DNA from 2 places in the Paenibacillus sp. FSL E2-0201 genome. Region 1 is predicted to be linked to the other one. Evidence: riboswitches for the same ligand, from Rfam matches in the RefSeq annotation. Region 1 holds a riboswitch; the other holds the start of a gene.
What was found. Region 1 has a riboswitch for S-adenosylmethionine ahead of NSU15_RS25585 (methionine ABC transporter ATP-binding protein). Riboswitches for the same ligand answer to the same signal wherever they lie in the genome.
Positions count from the first base shown of each region.

Region 2: it holds a riboswitch for S-adenosylmethionine, as region 1 does, so the genes downstream of both, metA (homoserine O-succinyltransferase) here and NSU15_RS25585 (methionine ABC transporter ATP-binding protein) in region 1, are expected to answer to the same signal.

Region 1 covers NZ_CP150154.1:5,681,940-5,690,903, forward strand. The annotation lists gene mqnE (aminofutalosine synthase MqnE) at 1-671, shown strand, start outside; gene NSU15_RS25560 (FAD-dependent oxidoreductase) at 721-1,782, shown strand; gene NSU15_RS25565 (YuzB family protein) at 1,868-2,122, opposite strand; gene NSU15_RS25570 (NifU family protein) at 2,204-2,452, shown strand; gene NSU15_RS25575 (MetQ/NlpA family ABC transporter substrate-binding protein) at 2,609-3,466, opposite strand; gene NSU15_RS25580 (methionine ABC transporter permease) at 3,525-4,184, opposite strand; gene NSU15_RS25585 (methionine ABC transporter ATP-binding protein) at 4,184-5,200, opposite strand; SAM riboswitch class I at 5,302-5,441, opposite strand; gene NSU15_RS25590 (Cthe_2314 family HEPN domain-containing protein) at 5,541-6,275, opposite strand; gene NSU15_RS25595 (heme A synthase) at 6,384-7,367, opposite strand; gene NSU15_RS25600 (thioredoxin family protein) at 7,459-7,803, opposite strand; gene NSU15_RS25605 (polysaccharide biosynthesis protein) at 7,882-8,964, opposite strand, start outside.
Region 2 covers NZ_CP150154.1:1,958,887-1,967,850, forward strand. The annotation lists gene NSU15_RS08615 (hypothetical protein) at 1-650, shown strand, start outside; gene NSU15_RS08620 (ROK family protein) at 915-1,796, shown strand; gene NSU15_RS08625 (HRDC domain-containing protein) at 2,008-3,024, shown strand; gene corA (magnesium/cobalt transporter CorA) at 3,107-4,042, opposite strand; SAM riboswitch class I at 4,441-4,571, shown strand; gene metA (homoserine O-succinyltransferase) at 4,686-5,606, shown strand; gene NSU15_RS08640 (aminotransferase class I/II-fold pyridoxal phosphate-dependent enzyme) at 5,643-6,815, shown strand; gene mqnC (cyclic dehypoxanthinyl futalosine synthase) at 7,084-8,220, shown strand; gene NSU15_RS08650 (SPFH domain-containing protein) at 8,434-8,964, shown strand, end outside.

The sequences.
Region 1 (8,964 bases):
AAGCATACACAGCAGCTGAGATCGATTTTTTCACCCGAATTAGTGGATTGAGTATTCGTGAGGTTCTGGAACAACTGCGTGCGGCAGGTCTTAAAACACTTACCGGTGGTGGCGCAGAAATATTATCCGATCAATACCGTAAAAAAATGCGCGTTGATAAAGCTAATGTGGAAGAGTATCTGGAGGTTCACCGTACAGCACATCAGCTTGGCATGAAGACCCATACAACGATGCTCTACGGCTCCATTGAGTCTCATGAAGACCGTATTCGGCACATGATGCAGATCCGCGATCTGCAAGACGAAACCAATGGTTTTATGGTATTCATTCCATTATCTATGCAGCCTAAGAATAAGAATGCAGGGATTATGCGCCGCAACTCCGCTTATGAGGATCTGAAGACAATTGCGATCAGCAGATTGATGCTCGATAATTTCGATCACATCAAAGCATACTTCATTAATATCGGCCCTCAGCTAACTCAGGTTGCGCTGAACTTCGGTGCTTCTGACGTACATGGCACCATTCTTAAAGAACGTATTAGCCATGCGGCTGGCGCCTTAACACCTGAAGGCCTCACACGCGATGAATTGATTTGGTTAGTAAAAGGGGCTGGACGAATTCCAGTAGAACGCGATACGTTCTACAATCCGATAAAGGTATACGAATAAAAGACTACCTTAGATCCGTTATCCTATATTGAAAGGAAGTTCGGTCAGCATGAGAACACTACTCGTTCTGGGCGGCGGCTATGGCGGCTTGGCCCTCATTCAAGAATTGCTCAATAATCATCTTCCTCAGGATATTGAAATTATCTTAATTGACCGAATGCCTTATCAAGGAATCAAAACGGAATATTATGCACTTGCCGCAGGTACAGTAACGGACTATCACTTGCGGATTCAATTTCCGGTTCATCCCCGTCTTACCATCCGTTACGGGGAGGTGAGTTCCATTGATTTGGATAGCAAAATCGTTACAATGGAGCCTGACGAAACGGTGTCTTATGACATTCTAGCCATTGCGCTAGGCTGTACTGACAATTACCATAACATCCCTGGGGCTGATCAATACACTTGCAGTATCCAGACCTTTGCAGGGACTCGGGAGACTTATCAACGCTTAAACGATGTGAAGCCTTATGGAACGATAAACATTGTTGGCGGTGGACTAAGTGGAGTGGAATTGGCGGCAGAGCTTCGGGAGAGCCGACCAGATCTTAATATTGCTATTCTGGATCGCGGTGAACGTGTCTTGTCTGCTTTTCCGGCAAAGCTGTCACAGTACGTGGAAGAATGGTTTCATCACCATCAAGTACAGACGCTGGGACGTGTCTCTGTATCCCACGTTGAGAAAGATGCGCTTTTTAACGGTACAGAAGAAATTCTTTCAGATGTTACGGTATGGACAGCAGGGATTCAACCCGTGAAGGTTGTTCAGGAATTAACAGTACCGAAGGATCGTGGAGGACGGATCATTCTGGACGAGTATTATCGTATACCTGATTATCCGGAAGTGTATGTGATTGGCGACTGTGCCAGCCTGCCATTCGCTCCAAGCGCACAAGCTGCAGGAGCGCAGGGTGAGCAGGTTGCTCAGGTAATTCAAGCCTTATGGCGCGGCGAGACCCCTAAGCTTCATGCTATTCGTCTGAAGGGTACCTTAGGCTCACTAGGCAAGAAAGCTGGATTTGGTCTGATGGGCCAACGCTCCGTTAAAGGACGGGTTCCACGTATTCTCAAGAGCGGTGTGCTCTGGATGTCGAAACGCACTTTAGGATAAACCTAAGGGCTGCTCTTTTCCGTATTTATAACGGAAAAGAGCAGCCCTTTATTTTTAAAAAATAAATTATATGTTGCGCGACTACTTAGTCAAGGTCTATATTGAACCAAGCCTCTAGCTCTTTGATTTTGGCAGAAATCTTTTCTTCTAGCTCGTCAACAGTATCTGCTGCAACGATGTCTCCTTCGACCATGGCGAAAGGTGTTAAATAACATTCCCCACAATTGTTCAGGCATCCGTATTCGATTACATCGTAATCGGGATTTTCCTCCAGCTTATGCATTAGTTTGTCTGTTCCGTGACCCATGTTACTGGCACAAAATTCAATAATTGGTCTCATGATGATCTCCCTGTTCCGCCTAACCATTTTATTTTTTAACTTTTTGTACTATAATGAACTTACGAAAGGAGTGATTGAGAAATGAGTGAGAATGCACAAAGCACCGAAATGTATGATGAAGTATTGGAAGTGCTGGATAAGCTTCGTCCGTTCCTACAACGCGATGGCGGCGACGTTGAACTAGTTGATGTAGAAGACGGCATCGTTAAGTTGAAACTTATGGGTGCCTGCGGCAGCTGCCCAAGCTCCACGATCACCTTGAAAGCCGGGATTGAACGCGCTCTTCTTGAAGAAGTAGAAGGCGTACAAGAAGTTATGCAAGTATTCTAATCCCATTCAATATCATTCCCGATCTTCCTCTTCAGGAGATCGGGATTTTCTTATTATAGTGGATTTACCCTTCTCCTACAACATACAGCATAAAACCCGCATGCCATTAGGCAGCGGGTTTTATGCTGTAATTAGAGAGTAAGCTAGCTCTCTGTCTTAAAATGCTGGAATGATCGAGCCTTTGTACTGCTCTTCAATGAACGCTTTCGCTTCTGGAGAATTCAGTGCAGCGGCAAGCTTTTTGATTGCATCGGAATCTTTATTGTCAGGACGAGCTACCAGGATGTTAGCATAAGGAGAATCCGTACCCTCGATGAACAAAGCATCTTTAGTAGGAACCAGGTCAGCTTCTAAAGCATAGTTAGTGTTAATCAATGCAAGATCCACTTCATCTAATTGACGACCTAACATTGCAGCATCTAGCTCGATGATTTTAAGGTTTTTCTTATTTTCAGTAATATCCGCTTGGGTAGATGTGATGTTGGTATCATCTTTTAATGTAATCAGACCATTTTTAGCAAGCAAGATTAGTGCACGACCACCGTTTGTAGCATCATTCGGGATGGCAATTTTCGCACCGTCTGCCAGTTCGTCGATGGATTTGATTTTTTTAGAATAAGCACCAAAAGGTTCAACATGAACAGCTGTTACGGATACTAGATCCGAACCGTTCTTTTGATTCTGGTCATCTAGGTAAGGCTGATGTTGGAAGAAGTTAGCATCCAGGTTCTTCTCTGAAAGCTGAACGTTTGGTTGAACATAGTCAGTAAATTCTTTGATTTCCAAAGTAATTCCTTGAGCTTCAAGCAATGGAGCAATAGCTTTTAGAATCTCTGCGTGTGGAACAGGTGAAGCACCGACCACCAATTTCACTGGTTCTGTAGTTGACCCGTTTGCAGCACCGTTGTCTGGCGCACTAGTGGCAGCCGAGTTAGAAGCATTATTGTTATTGCCGCAAGCAGCTAGCACCACAACCAGTGTCAGACTAAAAAAAGTAAGTAGTAATTTTTTCATTTTAAATCCCCCTCTTATCCTTGGTATTTGTATGAATAAGGCTATATATGGACGTACCTTATTTCCGTGTGAAATGCCGTACTAGTCGATCACCGGCCATTTGTAGCAATTGCACCAGTATGACCATCAAGACTACTGAGATAATCATAACTTCCTTCTCATAACGGTAATATCCGTAACGGATTGCTAGATCCCCTAGACCACCGCCGCCTACCATCCCGGACATTGCCGTATAGGAAACCAGTGTGACCAGTGTGATCGTAACTCCAGCGAGTAGACCTGGACGAGCCTCTGGCAAAAGAACGCGCATAACGATCTGATTCGTGGATGCTCCCATCCCTTGCGCCGCTTCGATTACTCCGCGATCTACTTCTCTTAACGCCGTTTCCACCAAGCGAGCAAAGAATGGAGCTGCACCAATCACCAGCGGTGGGATCGTACCGAGTACTCCGATAGAAGTTCCAACAACGGCTTTGCTAAATGGAATTAATGCTACCATCAAAATGATAAACGGTACGGATCGTAAGATGTTTACAACGAATGATAAGACCGTGTAAATTACTCTGATTACTATACTATTCGATCTTCCCCATAAATACAATAGAATTCCGAGTGGTAAACCAAGAATAATTGTGAACAATCCGGAAAATATTAACATTTGCAAGGTAGCAACTGTAGCATCCATCATTTCTTGCCAGTTTAAATCTGCGAAATTCATTACGAAATCACCTCCACTTCAAGACCTTGAGCGGTTAGTTCGGCTATTGTCACAGCAATCGCTTCAGCTGGACCCTCGAACCTTACAATCATTTGTCCATAAGGTACGTCTTTAATCGTTGAAATGGTGCCGTGCAAAATGGCAAAGCTAACACCTGTTTCTCGTACTACATTGGAAAGTGCGGAGCCGTAGGTCTTTTCTCCGAAAAAAGTAATTTTGACGGCCTGAGAGTTGTCCCCAGCAGCAGCGTCAAGCGCCGTACGAAGGGGTCCCTCATTCTGTGACTCACTACGGATGAAATCGCGAGTAACTTCATGCTGCGGCTTTAAGAATACCTCCGTAACTTTACCTTGCTCAACGATACCACCACCATGAATAACCGCAACACGATCGCAGATACTCTGAATCACGTGCATTTCGTGAGTGATCAGCACAATAGTCAGATGGAACCGTTTATTAATATCGAGCAATAGCTTAAGGATAGAGTCTGTCGTTTGTGGATCAAGCGCAGAGGTTGCCTCATCACATAGCAGCACATCAGGATCGCTGGCAAGTGCCCTCGCGATGCCGACCCGTTGCTTTTGCCCTCCTGATAACTGAGAGGGATACTTATCCCGGTGTTCTTCTAGCCCAACTAAGGCAAGCAAGTCTTTTACTTTTGTATCAATATCTGCTCTCGAAGTACCTGTGAGTCGCAGAGGAAAAGCAATATTATCGTACACTGTCGCAGATGATAGCAGATTGAAATGTTGAAAAATCATCCCAATTTTGCGCCGCTGTTCCTGCAGCTGACCTTGAGTAAGCTTGGTTAGTTCAATGCCATCTACCCAAACTTCCCCTTCTGTCGGACGCTCCAACAAATTAATGCAACGGATCAATGTACTTTTTCCCGCTCCAGAATGGCCAATAACTCCGAATATTTCACCTTTTTCGATAGACAGATTCAATCCGGAAAGTGCTGTGGCCGCTTGGGTGCCTTTTCCATATACCTTTGTTATTCCTTTTAGATTAATCAACGATCATCGCCCCCTTTATATTTCACTTATTCCATACAAAAAAAACCTCCGACGATCGATGCAGATCGCAAGAGGCTCTGTGTGTTTATTTAGACAATGCCTTCTCATCTGCCAACGACCACAAACCTTGCGCCATTGTAGGAATTAGCACCATGACATTTGTACATAACGCTTATCGCGCTGTATACAAATCGGTTGCCGGGCTTCATCGGGCCTATCCCTCCGCCACTCTCGATAAGATATAGAGTATAAAATTTATGTTTGAATTCGTACAGACTTTAATGCAAGCATAAGTATAGTAAGTTTCTTGTTTTTTGTCAAAAGGAAATATATTGAACGCTTATGATTTTACCCGATTTGGCTTGCTTATTTCCTTACGCAACTGCTCATTGCTGTAGCTATATGCTGCGATTAACGTCTTACAGTTCATTTCGAGGGATTGCTTTAAATCCTCTAGATGGCTATCTAAATCCTCAAGCTGAATTTTGTCATGCAAGCCTTGATGTCGCTGCCATAAATCATCCTGCATTTCGGAATTCATATAATGAATTTCAGCATTTCTGCGCTTGCGTAGATTCTCTAGTGGATCACGATAAGAGTTCTTGATCTGTTCCAGTTGATCCGCTAATGCTGGATGTACATTCAATAGTTGAAGTTGACGCAGCACTGTAAAATAAGAAAAGTGCGTTTTTAATTTGGAGGTTTTGAGGTCATAAAAATGATTCAGTACCGTTCCAAGCTTGTCCAGAAGAGAGAACACACGAATAAATCCATCTTTATAAAAATAAACATACCGCGCATAATCGCCTTGTTCCACTGGTGACATATCGTCCATATAACCAGCGATTACCGATTTCCGGTAAAAAGCAGCTGCGAACCAGCTTTGCTCCAATTCATCCAATGAGGAGATCAGTCCACGTGTCCAAATCTCCAGCTTGCGGTATTCATGGTCATTATCCTCATGGGCGTTCATTTCCTTGCGCAGTAAAGCTGCAAAAGTAGCCATATTCTCCATCGCATCAGCCAATACACCGCTGTTCTTTCGAGGCGGCTCTCCAAGTATAACCCGCAGCATATCCCAGTCCTCCTAAAGTTTTGTCCAGCACCACGATATACCGATTTCCACTTTATTATTCCGCAGGTAAAGCGACTCTATCCACGGTGGGAACTTTCTACCAAGGGGTTACAACGGTGTCATATGATTCTTCGGATTTTTTTCATTAACGATATTTCTCGTCCTACTCAGCTGCCAGACTCTTACACTCATATAGCACAGAACACCAAACAAACAAGCAATCAACAAAATATGAGCCAAGGCGGCAAATATGTATAATCTTTCATTATCTAAGGTGTAAACAACAGCAGCTCCACTAAACACCTGCATCAGGCACAGCAGAACAGCAGCTACGCCAAGAGCTCTTAGCTCGGGGTAATCCTTATGTTTCCAAAAAGCTAAATGTCCAAGCACCGCGGTAAGAATAAATAAGATCAAAGCCGCAATCCGGTGTGTAAAAACAATACCCACTCCCCCGGAAAGCTCAGGCACCCATTCACCGTTGCAGAGTGGCCAGCCAGAACATCCACCGCGTGAATCCGTATGACTAACAAAGGCTCCAATATAAACGACAACATAGGAATATAAGGCCGTAAAACAGGTTAAATTGCGGAAAGCTTTGCTAACGGGTTTCTTCTGAATCTCCATCTTTTGATCGTAATCATAATCGCCTGCTTCATGCCGTCTTTTTGTTCCAAGTGCAAGCATCAGAGAACTAGAAAAAGCGATTAAGGAAAAACCCATATGCAGTGCCATCACAGCAGCAGATTGGGATTTAATTACTGCAAGCGCTCCCATACCACCTTGTACAATTACAAACAACAAAGTCATAAATGCATAGACTAACAAGTCCCGACGATTTCGCGCATAACGCCAAAAAGCAAACATCGAAGCAAGTGACAATAACCCAGCCAATCCGCTAAACAAACGATGAGTGTATTCAATCATCGAACCTACAGTATAAGCAGGAATTAATTTGCCATGACAGAGAGGCCATTCATTTCCGCATTCCAATCCCGATCCAGTCTTCGTTACTACTGCTCCCCCTAGTACGGCTAGGAACATGATAAGGCAAGTAAGATAACTAAGCCATTTCAACTGATTTGTCGTCAAAAAATATCACCCGCAGTTTTTAGTAATGAAGAAGCATTTTAAAAAAACCACCGCTTTTGCTCAAACAGGCGAAAGCGGTGGTTTTCCGGAATTACTGTTGAAGACTTTGATGCACTTGAACCGCTTTATCCAGGAAATTCTCAATTTCCTCGCGGGATTTACGTAATTTATTAACGAACCTAACCAATTCACGTCCATCGGAATAAGCGACGAAGCTTGGAATCCCCATAATATTTTGTTCCTGACTAACATCACCTACAGCATCAACGTCAACCTCAACCAACGTTAAACGATCGGCATAGGCTTGCTCTACCTCAGGGATAAAAGGATCGATAAACTTACAATCCGAGCACCAGTCCGCCTTGAAGATGGCTACTGTTAAGCGTGGAGATTGAATGGCTACCTGAAATTCACCAGGAGAACTTATTTTGTCCATAGTTTGTTCCGTCCTTTCTTCCATATCTGTCAAATTTCTATTCTTTAAGTGAAGCAAATTGTCATGCAGAAGTCAAACCTATTCTCTCATACGAACACGCGCAGGCTGCAATTTCATCAGCGGATTCAACAATTTTTGCAGTGCACGCGGATAACTGGAGATTTCCTGTTTAGTAAGCACACCCAGTACAATTAGCAATACCAGGTAAATAACAACAACTGCAGCCCCTACAACAAGACAAGTGATCAGAAACGCCAGGCGTGCAGGCATTAGATCCGTTAACAGAATTCCAGCTTGGTTCAAACCAAAACCAATACCTCCGGACACAAGAACCGCAATTCCAAAGCCGCCCCACCGTTTACCCATAATTTCGAAAGGTACAATGGATTTTAGCATTCGTAAATTAAGAATAGTAATGACTACGAAACAAAGTGCTGTTGCGCCGATAATCCCGTATATCCCAAATACCTTACTTAGTAAGAAGCTTGCTACTAATTTAACAATAATACCCACTAGCACATAATACATTGAAATGCGTGATTTGCCCATACCGAGCAAGATGGAGTTCGTTGTCATCATGGTAATCTGAAAGATCGTTCCAATCGTAAGCATCGCCACAATTCCGCTTCCGTCCAAGCTGCTGAACAATAACCCGTTTACAGAATAGGCTGCTGCCACAAGTGCCAACACAATTGGCATTCCTGTCAGGATAGAAATCCGCAAAGCAAGTGTAATTTGCTTCTTCAAGTGTCCCTCATCACGACGGGCATAAGCAGCTGAAATGATCGGAATCAGCGAGGTACCTAGCGCAATGGCTAGAACCGGTGGAATTCCGGCCACACTTTGAGCACGCGTGGTTAGTATACCCAAAGCTGCTGTTGCACTCTCTCTACCCATCTGATCAATAAGCAGCGGTACAGCCAAAGAAGTATCAATTACATTCACTACTGGAATCGTAAGTGAGGAGAGCACGATCGGAATCGATAGTGTGAAAATATCTTTGTAAATTCCCCAAATCGGCAATTTTTGAGTGGTATTGTAATTTAATCCTTGCTGTTTATCCTCTCGGCGCAGCTTGATTGCAAAATAAATCATGACACCAAATGCTGCAATACTACCAATTACGCTACCGAAGGATGCTCCCGCAGCTATAGTTGTATT
Region 2 (8,964 bases), 3.1 Mb from region 1:
TGGAGACAGTGATGTTTAAGGACACGGATAAAGACACCGTGGATCATAAGGAGCTTGTTGAAGACCTTACGAATTCATTCCGCTATGAAACTGATCTTATGTATATTAATAAGGATAAGGTTGCGGTTAATCTGCGGAATGAGCCGCTCAGCAAAAACGGTAATAACTTTGCGAGAAAGCCAGCAGCATTATCAGTAGAGAATGACACGGGTGTGAATAATGAGAAATTGCTGACGGTTGAGAAAGGCTTTACTAAAGAGGTAGAAGAAATTCCATATTCACAGGATAGAGAAAGTGATAAAGGCACCCATGAATTCTGGAAGAATATCCTGGAAGGTTACTCGCAGTCTAGCACACTGGGTAGCTTCAACAATTTCAAATACCGTGAATATGTAGGCTTGAATCAGCATATGTACAAGATCACGGAGAAGTCTACAGTAACAATTACGATCAACAAAGACAAACTCCCTGTCTATACTACAGCTGAAATGCCAGACGGTAAGTACTATGTGAAGGCTTGGCTGGCAGATGTGGAGCTGTCCAAGAGTACCAATGCCTACAAATCATTAGGCAAATTAAACGGCATTAAGCCGCTGGATCAGATTGAGGTTACGGTAAAAGGCTCCATGTTCGATGACTTGAATAACTAAAGGACAGACACCCCTCATGCAAAGTTGCATGGAGGGTGTTTTTATTAAATTGTAAGACAAATAAGTTTCACGCTATACATTATCCTTATATTTCTCGCTTAAACGCTTACCGTCCTTATAAGGATGCTGAAGGCGTTTATACTTGTTGTGATAGCGCTTCATTCGACGTATAATTAGGACTGGTGATTGCTTTTTTAAATGATATTATTCATTTTTGTATGGGTAGCGTATTTACTTCTAACTAGAGAAAGGGAGATAATTGCTGTGAAGCTATTGGGAGCGATTGAAGCAGGCGGAACAAAGTTTGTATGTGGGATTGGTTATGAGGACGGTACCATTATTGACCGGGTTAGCTTTCCGACGACAACACCGGAAGAAACGATGGGACTAGTAATAGACTATTTTAAAGAGAAAAATGTAGAAGCATTCGGAATCGGATCTTTTGGACCGATTGATCCCGTGCTGGACAGCCCTACTTATGGTTACATAACAACGACACCAAAACCTCACTGGGGACAATATAATCTGGTAGGCACAATGGCTGAGCAATTTAACGTTCCGATCGGCTTTGACACCGATGTGAATGGTGCAGCGCTTGCGGAGAGTAAATGGGGGGCGGCTAAAGGTCTGGACAGCTGTCTTTATATTACGGTTGGGACAGGCATTGGGGCAGGAGCGGTTGTTGGCGGACAGATGGTCCATGGATTGTCACATCCTGAGATGGGACATATTCTAGTTCGTAGACATCCTGAGGATACGTTTGAGGGTTACTGTCCATATCATGGTGATTGTCTTGAAGGATTAGCCGCAGGGCCGGGGATCGGAAAACGCTGGGGACAACCGGCAGGAGAGCTACCAGCGGACCATCCGGCATGGGAGATGGTAGCTCACTATCTCGCGCATGCACTCATGAACTATGTACTGATTCTGTCTCCTCAAAAAATCGTAATGGGCGGTGGTGTTATGAAGCAAAGCCACCTGTTCCCGTTAATTCGTACTAAGCTGCAAGAGCTATTGAGCGGATATGTTCAGCATCCATCGCTTAATGTCGACATCGATAATTATGTAGTGTCACCAGGTCTTGGAGACAATGCAGGGCTTGCTGGAGCGATTGGATTGGCTACATTAGCTCTAGCTAGAAGCTAGTATAAAAAGACATTGACTGTTCGGTAATATATGGTATTCTAGGATCTAACAGTATAGCATTTAATGAGGGAGCACCTCTTTCACGTTTATCGTGAGAGAGGTGCTTTTTTGCGTTTCGGGGTCTGATTGAGAAAGGATTTGTTCGCTCCGAAGGAGGCTCTTCCCGGGAGGTTATTGTGCTTGCTGTAAGCTGAGAAAGGTAGGGATGAATATGCAAATTGTATTTATGAACCGTTTATCCAGAATATCTGGAGTGGATCAAGAGGTGTACGCCCAGCTGTGGATTGGAGAGGAAGAGGGGATCTGGAGTTTGGGCTGGCGTGATTTCTCAGGAGGGGAGAATTACATCGAGAATTTATGGTATGAAGGTGGATCTTGGAATGAAATGCTCTGTGTATACAGGCATGAGCTAGCGGTGAAGATGGGAGATGGCTATCGACCCTTAATAGATGGGATATTCCACGAGGAGGATAGTCTTACTGGACGTAATCAGGAACAGCTGAAGCTTCAATATTACAGCGAACATCATGGGAATGAAATTGTTTATGAGGAGTTATGTGCCTGGCGCCGTGGTAAGGCTTCGAGTGAACGGAAGGCGCCTTATATTCTCGCCAGCAATCGTCTATTGCGCTTGTTAAGCACATTTTTGCCGTATACGCCAGAGGAGCTGCTGCAAATTCCAGGTGTAGGAGAAGGTAAGGTAGCGCAGTTTGGGGGCGATTGGCTGGCTATAACTACTGCGGCGGCAAGGGAACATTCCTTTCCTCTAAATTGGGTTCATGAAGTAATCGAAGAGGAGTCTTTTGTATCTTGGCTTTATAAACAGAAAGAGGTCAAATATAAGAAACAGCTAGAACGACTGCGTTTACGGAGGATTCTGCTACAGGGTATCGAGAATGGGCTAGGGTTGGAACAGCTTAAAGTGAATAGTGGAGTAAATCGGCGTGAATTGATTGAAGCGGTAGAGGAACTAGAAAGAGAAGGTTATTCTGTGGAGAAGCTGATCCATGTAGAGCTTGGCAATATGCCGCAGAATGAGCAGGAAGCGGTATGGAATGCCTACGTGGAGCTCGGGGATCTTTTCCTAAAACCGGTGCTACATAAGGTGTATGGTGACGATTTTTCCGCTGCTGAAGGATTGGATGTTTATTATGAGCGTCTGCGGTTGATCCGCATCCGTTTCCGTCGAGAGCAAACGCATAAAGTGGCTATGGCGACCAGTTTTTAATTTTTCACATACCAAAAAGACGAAGGCTTCCTTATACCTTACGGTTACAGGGCCTTCGTCTTGCTTATTCGTCCGATTCGTTTCATAGCCATTCCTTCTTGCGGAAAACATACAGCATCCCACAACCTAAGGTCAGCATGACGCCTATAACGCCATAATAGCCGTATTTCGTATGAAGCTCGGGCATATGATCAAAGTTCATACCGTAGATTCCGGTAATTACGGTCAGGGGCATGAATATTGTTGTGATCGCAGTAAACACTCTCATAATTTCATTCGCTCGGTTGGCGATACTGGATTGGTATGCCTCTCGTAAGTTGCCCATGAGATCGCGATAGGTCTCAAAGGTTTCAGATATTTTAACTGCATTTTCATAAATGTCGCTAAAATATTTCTGAAGCTGATCATCAATCAGACGGAGGTCTTTTTTGTTTAGGGTATTGATCACTTCTTTTTGTGGCCCAAGCATTTTTTTTAACCATAAAATTTCACTTCGCAGACCGATAATTTCACTGAGATGTGACTTCTTGGTATGCATGAGGATATCTTCTTCCAGCTTCTCAATCCGGGCTTCAATCCGGTCGCCGACGGAGAAATAGTTATCCACGACAAGGTCAATAAGTAAGTAAAGGAACATATCCGGTTCACTTACTTCTTGCTCCCAGAGCATAGGCTTCAGGATTCGTAGTTCATTGATCTTTTGTTTCGTGACAGTGATGATGTAATGTCTTCCGAGGAATACATTGAGCGCACGCAGAAAAATTTCTTCATCATCAAAGCGGATGCTATTAACAACTATAAAGTAGTGACTTTCGTATATTTCGATCTTCGGACGCTGATCCTCTTCGCTAAGGCAATCCTCAACAGCAAGATCATGCAGGTTGAACAAAGGCTGAAGCAGCTCCAAATCCTCTACATCGGCGTCAATCCAATAGAACCCTTCCGTTGGGGGTGTTAGTGTTTCATCAATTTCATCAATAGGTGTAAAAACCCCTGCATTTACCAGCCGGATTTTCATCTGATTTCACTCCTCCTATCCCCAGGTCTTCACCAGGGACTGCTAAATTAAGCACAGGGAAAAAAATCAGCTTGGCCGGCGTTACAATCAATACATAGGGCCAAATGACGTTTCGAGGACATGAAGAAGAACTGCTCCCGCCGCCGGCAAGCTGATGATTATCCTGTGTGGTTGCTCATTCTGTACACATATTTGCGAGCTCGGGTCGCCTTCCATTCTTCTTCTCACCTCTTCTTTTCGTTCAGGTATGAAATACTTGTCTAGTATAACAACGGAGTATGCCTCTTTCAAGCAAATTTATTGTGATTTTGAGGCTTCTTCAGCATTGTATGGACTTGACGAAAAGGAGGTTCATGATTTAAAGTGAATTTTAAAGTAATTTAATTGAATACAGCTAAATCTTATCAAGAGCAGGTGGAGGGACTAGCCCTATGAAACCCGGCAACCGGCGTGTAAACGCACGGTGCTAATTCTTGCGGAATTTCTGCAGACGTCTAATCGTCTTCAGGAACATTCTGGCAGATGAGAGAGGCGCATATGACTGTAGATATGACCTTTCTCGATTTCCGAGGAAGGTCTTTTTATTGTTCAGCAAGCCGCAGTGCGGCAAAACAACTAAATTCAGCTAAGGAGTGGAAAGACAATGCCAATTAAAATTCCCGACAGTTTACCGGCGAAAGAAGTACTATCCGGAGAAAATATTTTTGTGATGGACGAAAGTCAGGCTTTCCATCAGGATATCCGTCCACTACGGATTGCTATTCTGAACCTCATGCCGACTAAAGAGACGACAGAGACTCAATTGCTGCGTTTAATTGGAAATTCGCCACTACAAGTTGATGTTACTTTACTTCATCCACGTTCCCATATTTCCAAGAATACTTCTGCTGAACATTTGAAGAGCTTTTACAAAACCTTTGACGAGATCAGCCACCGCCGTTTGGATGGCTTAATCGTTACAGGTGCTCCTGTAGAACAAATGGAGTTCGAGGAAGTATCGTATTGGGAAGAACTGAAAGAGATTTTTGAATGGAGCAAGGACAATGTGACTTCAACCATGCATATTTGTTGGGCGGCACAGGCAGGCTTATATCATCATTTTGGTGTTCGTAAAGTGGCATTGCCTGAGAAATGCTTTGGCGTCTTCGCTCATACGATTAATCAAAATAACATTAAATTGTTGCGCGGCTTTGACGAGGTATTCCATGTACCACACTCCCGTCATACCGATGTCTCACGTGAAGATATTGAGAATAATCCAGATCTGCAGATTCTGGCGGAATCCGAAGAAGCTGGTATGTATCTAGTGGCTACAAACGACGGTAAACAAATATTTGTGACCGGACATTCCGAATATGATCCTCTATCCTTGAAATGGGAATATGACCGTGATGTGACAAGAGGGATGGAGATGGCTTTGCCGAAACATTACTTCCCTAAAGATGATCCCGATCGTACACCTCCAGCAGTGTGGCGCGCGCATGCCAATTTATTATTCTCTAACTGGCTCAATTACTATGTATATCAAGAAACGCCTTATGATATCGACCCCATTGTTTATTAATAACAGCGCTACAATATAAATTAGGAGGCATTAATCATGGATGACAAACTTAGGATTGAAAGCAGACTGGCTCAAATAGGTTCTCAAGAAGATCCAGCCACTGGAGCAATTAATTTTCCGATTTATAATGCAACGGCATTTCGTCATCCAAAACTCGGTCAGAGCACAGGGTTTGATTATAGCCGCACCAAGAGTCCGACCCGTTCAGTGCTTGAGAATAAAGCTGCAGAACTAGAATCTGGAGATGCAGGATTTGCTTGTAGCTCAGGGATGGCGGCTATACAAACGGTTCTTACCTTGTTCGCTCAAGGCGACCATCTGATCGTTTCACTGGATCTTTACGGCGGTACCTATCGTTTGTTGGAACGGATTATGTCCAAGTTTGGAATCACTGCTTCTTATGTAGACACGAATGATTTGGATGCACTGGAAGCTACGCGTCGTCCCAATACGAAAGCTGTATTTATTGAAACGCCAACGAATCCACTAATGATGATCACGGATATTGAAGCCGTTTGTACTTGGGCACGTCACCATGGGTTACTTAGTATTGTAGATAATACGCTGCTGACCCCATTCTTCCAACGGCCTATAGAATTAGGTGCGGATATTGTAGTTCATAGTGCTACTAAGTATTTGGGTGGGCATAATGATGTGCTGGCAGGTCTAATTGTATCCAAGGGTGTAGAACTATCAGCTGAAATAGCTATTCTACATAACTCTATTGGCGCTGTGCTCGGACCGACAGACAGTTATCAGTTGATGAGAGGCTTGAAGACATTGGCGCTGCGTATGGAGCGTCACGAGAGCAATGCACTGGCCATCGCCCACTACTTACTAGAGCATCCAGCGATTGCGGAAGTGTTCCATCCAGGATTGCCGGATCATCCGGGACATGAAATCCAGAATCGCCAATCTTCAGGCAATACCGGTATTTTTTCTTTCAAATTAAAAGATGCCAGATACGTAGAGCCGCTTCTTCGCCATATTCGTCTTATTGCATTCGCAGAAAGCCTGGGCGGCGTAGAGTCACTTATGACGTATCCGGCTGTACAGACACATGCTGATATTCCTTTGGAGATTCGAAATGCAGTGGGTGTAGATGATCGTTTGCTTCGCTTCTCCGTCGGTATTGAACATGCTGAAGATTTGATTGCTGATCTTGGCCGCGCACTAGAGGCCGCTAGGGCGGAAATTGAGTCCGAGTAACAGAAGGATATGTTCCATCGAGCGTTGGTGGAGAAATAGAGTATAACTAGCAGTATCGCTTAGTGCGATGCTGCTTTTCTTCTGGATAGGATTTTGCGAAGAATGTAAAAGCATTTTTCAAGCTGTTCAGATTGTGATACGATGAGGAAATGAACTGTTCATTTGTATGAGAAAGGGTTGTCGTCTTGATAAGGAGACAACGTTTTTTCTTCCTGTTATTCTGTGATTCTACCAATACCCCTAAGGGTTTAAAAGGAGGATGCGAACGATGAGTGCGATAGATCTTATTTTGGACAAAGCCCTACGGGGTGAACGTCTTCAATTGGAAGATACCATCCGACTGTTCGAGAGCAACGAAATTGAGAAAATGGGTGCTGCTGCAAACACCATAATGGAACGCTGGCATCCAGACCCGATGGCCACGTTTGTAATTGGTCGTAATATTAACTATACGAATGTATGTGATGTCTACTGTCGTTTCTGCGCATTTTATCGCAGACCGGGCTCTGATGAGGGTTATGTACTGCCGGATGAGACGATTTACCAAAAAATCGCTGAGACTATCGCTGTAAATGGTACAGAAATACTGATGCAAGGCGGTACGAACCCAAATCTTCCTTTCAGCTATTATACCGATATACTTCGTGGAATTAAGCAACGTTTTCCTGAGATTACAATGCATTCTTTCTCTCCTGCAGAGATTATGAAGATGAAAGAAGTATCTGGATTATCGCTCGAGGAAGTGGTACGTGAAATCCATGCTGCTGGTCTGGATTCATTACCAGGTGGGGGTGCGGAAATTCTCGATGATCGCACACGCCGCAAGATCAGCCGACTTAAAGGCTCATGGCGCGAGTGGATGGACGTCATGCAGACAGCGCATAAGATCGGTATGAATACGACAGCTACGATGGTCATTGGTCTTGGTGAGAGTATGGAAGAACGGGCACTGCACTTACTTCGTGTGCGTGAGGCTCAGGACGAGTGTATTGCCAACAAATATGATTCAGAGGGTTTCTTGGCCTTTATCTCTTGGACATTCCAACCGGACAATACCAACCTGAAGCTGGATAGACAAACACCTGAGGAATATCTGAAGACGGTAGCCATTAGTCGTCTTGTTCTAGACAACATTAAGAACTTCCAGTCCTCTTGGGTTACAATGGGACCAGAGGTCGGTAAGCTTTCCCTTCAATATGGCTGCAACGATTTCGGCAGTACGATGATTGAAGAAAACGTAGTATCTTCTGCGGGCGCGACCTACAAGGTCAATATCGAATCGATTACTCAGCTGATCCGCGAAGCAGGCAAAATCCCGGCACAGCGGAATACACGCTACGATATTCTGCGCGTGTTCGATGATGCTAATGCGAAGATTGATAATGATTTCATCATGCAGAACTAATATTAATATCATACGGATATATTTAACGCTTGTTTATTGTTCATCTTCTTTAAGGGATGAATGATAAACAAGCGTTTTTTGTGCGGGACGGATTATACCGGTATTTACCTGTGAACATAAATTCATTATTTTATTACATTTCTGTATACACATTATTATCCAAAAGTGATATCATAATCATATCAAAAGAATATCTTATGGGGGTGCTTTTTTATGAAGGAGAAGACGCTTCGTCCTGTCAGCGGATTTTGGGTTATCGCATTGATTGCAGTTTGTTTAGCTGGGGGAATTTATGGTGCTGTTCAGGAGTATGTTGCAGTGCCGGTTATTCTGTTCGTTGTAGCTGGGGTTCTATGTACTAGTATTACGGTTGTACAGCCCAATAAGTCGGTCGTTGTTACCTTTTTCGGGCAATATGTAGGGACTATTGCAACGAGTGGATTGTTCGCGGTCATTCCGTTCAGCGTACGCAAGACGGTTTCCCTGCGCGTTCGTAACTTTAACAGTGTGAAGCTTAAGGTCAATGATGTTGAAGGTAATCCGATTGAAATTGCTGCAGTTATTGTCTTCAAGGTGATTAACTCTGCTAAAGCTCTTTTTGATGTAGATAAATACATGGCTTTCGTAGAGATTCAGAGCGAGACTGCACTGCGTCATGTAGCCAGCAAATACCCTTATGATAACTTCAATGAATCCGGCATGTCCTTGCGTGCCAATGCAGACGAAATTGCTAAAGAATTAGCG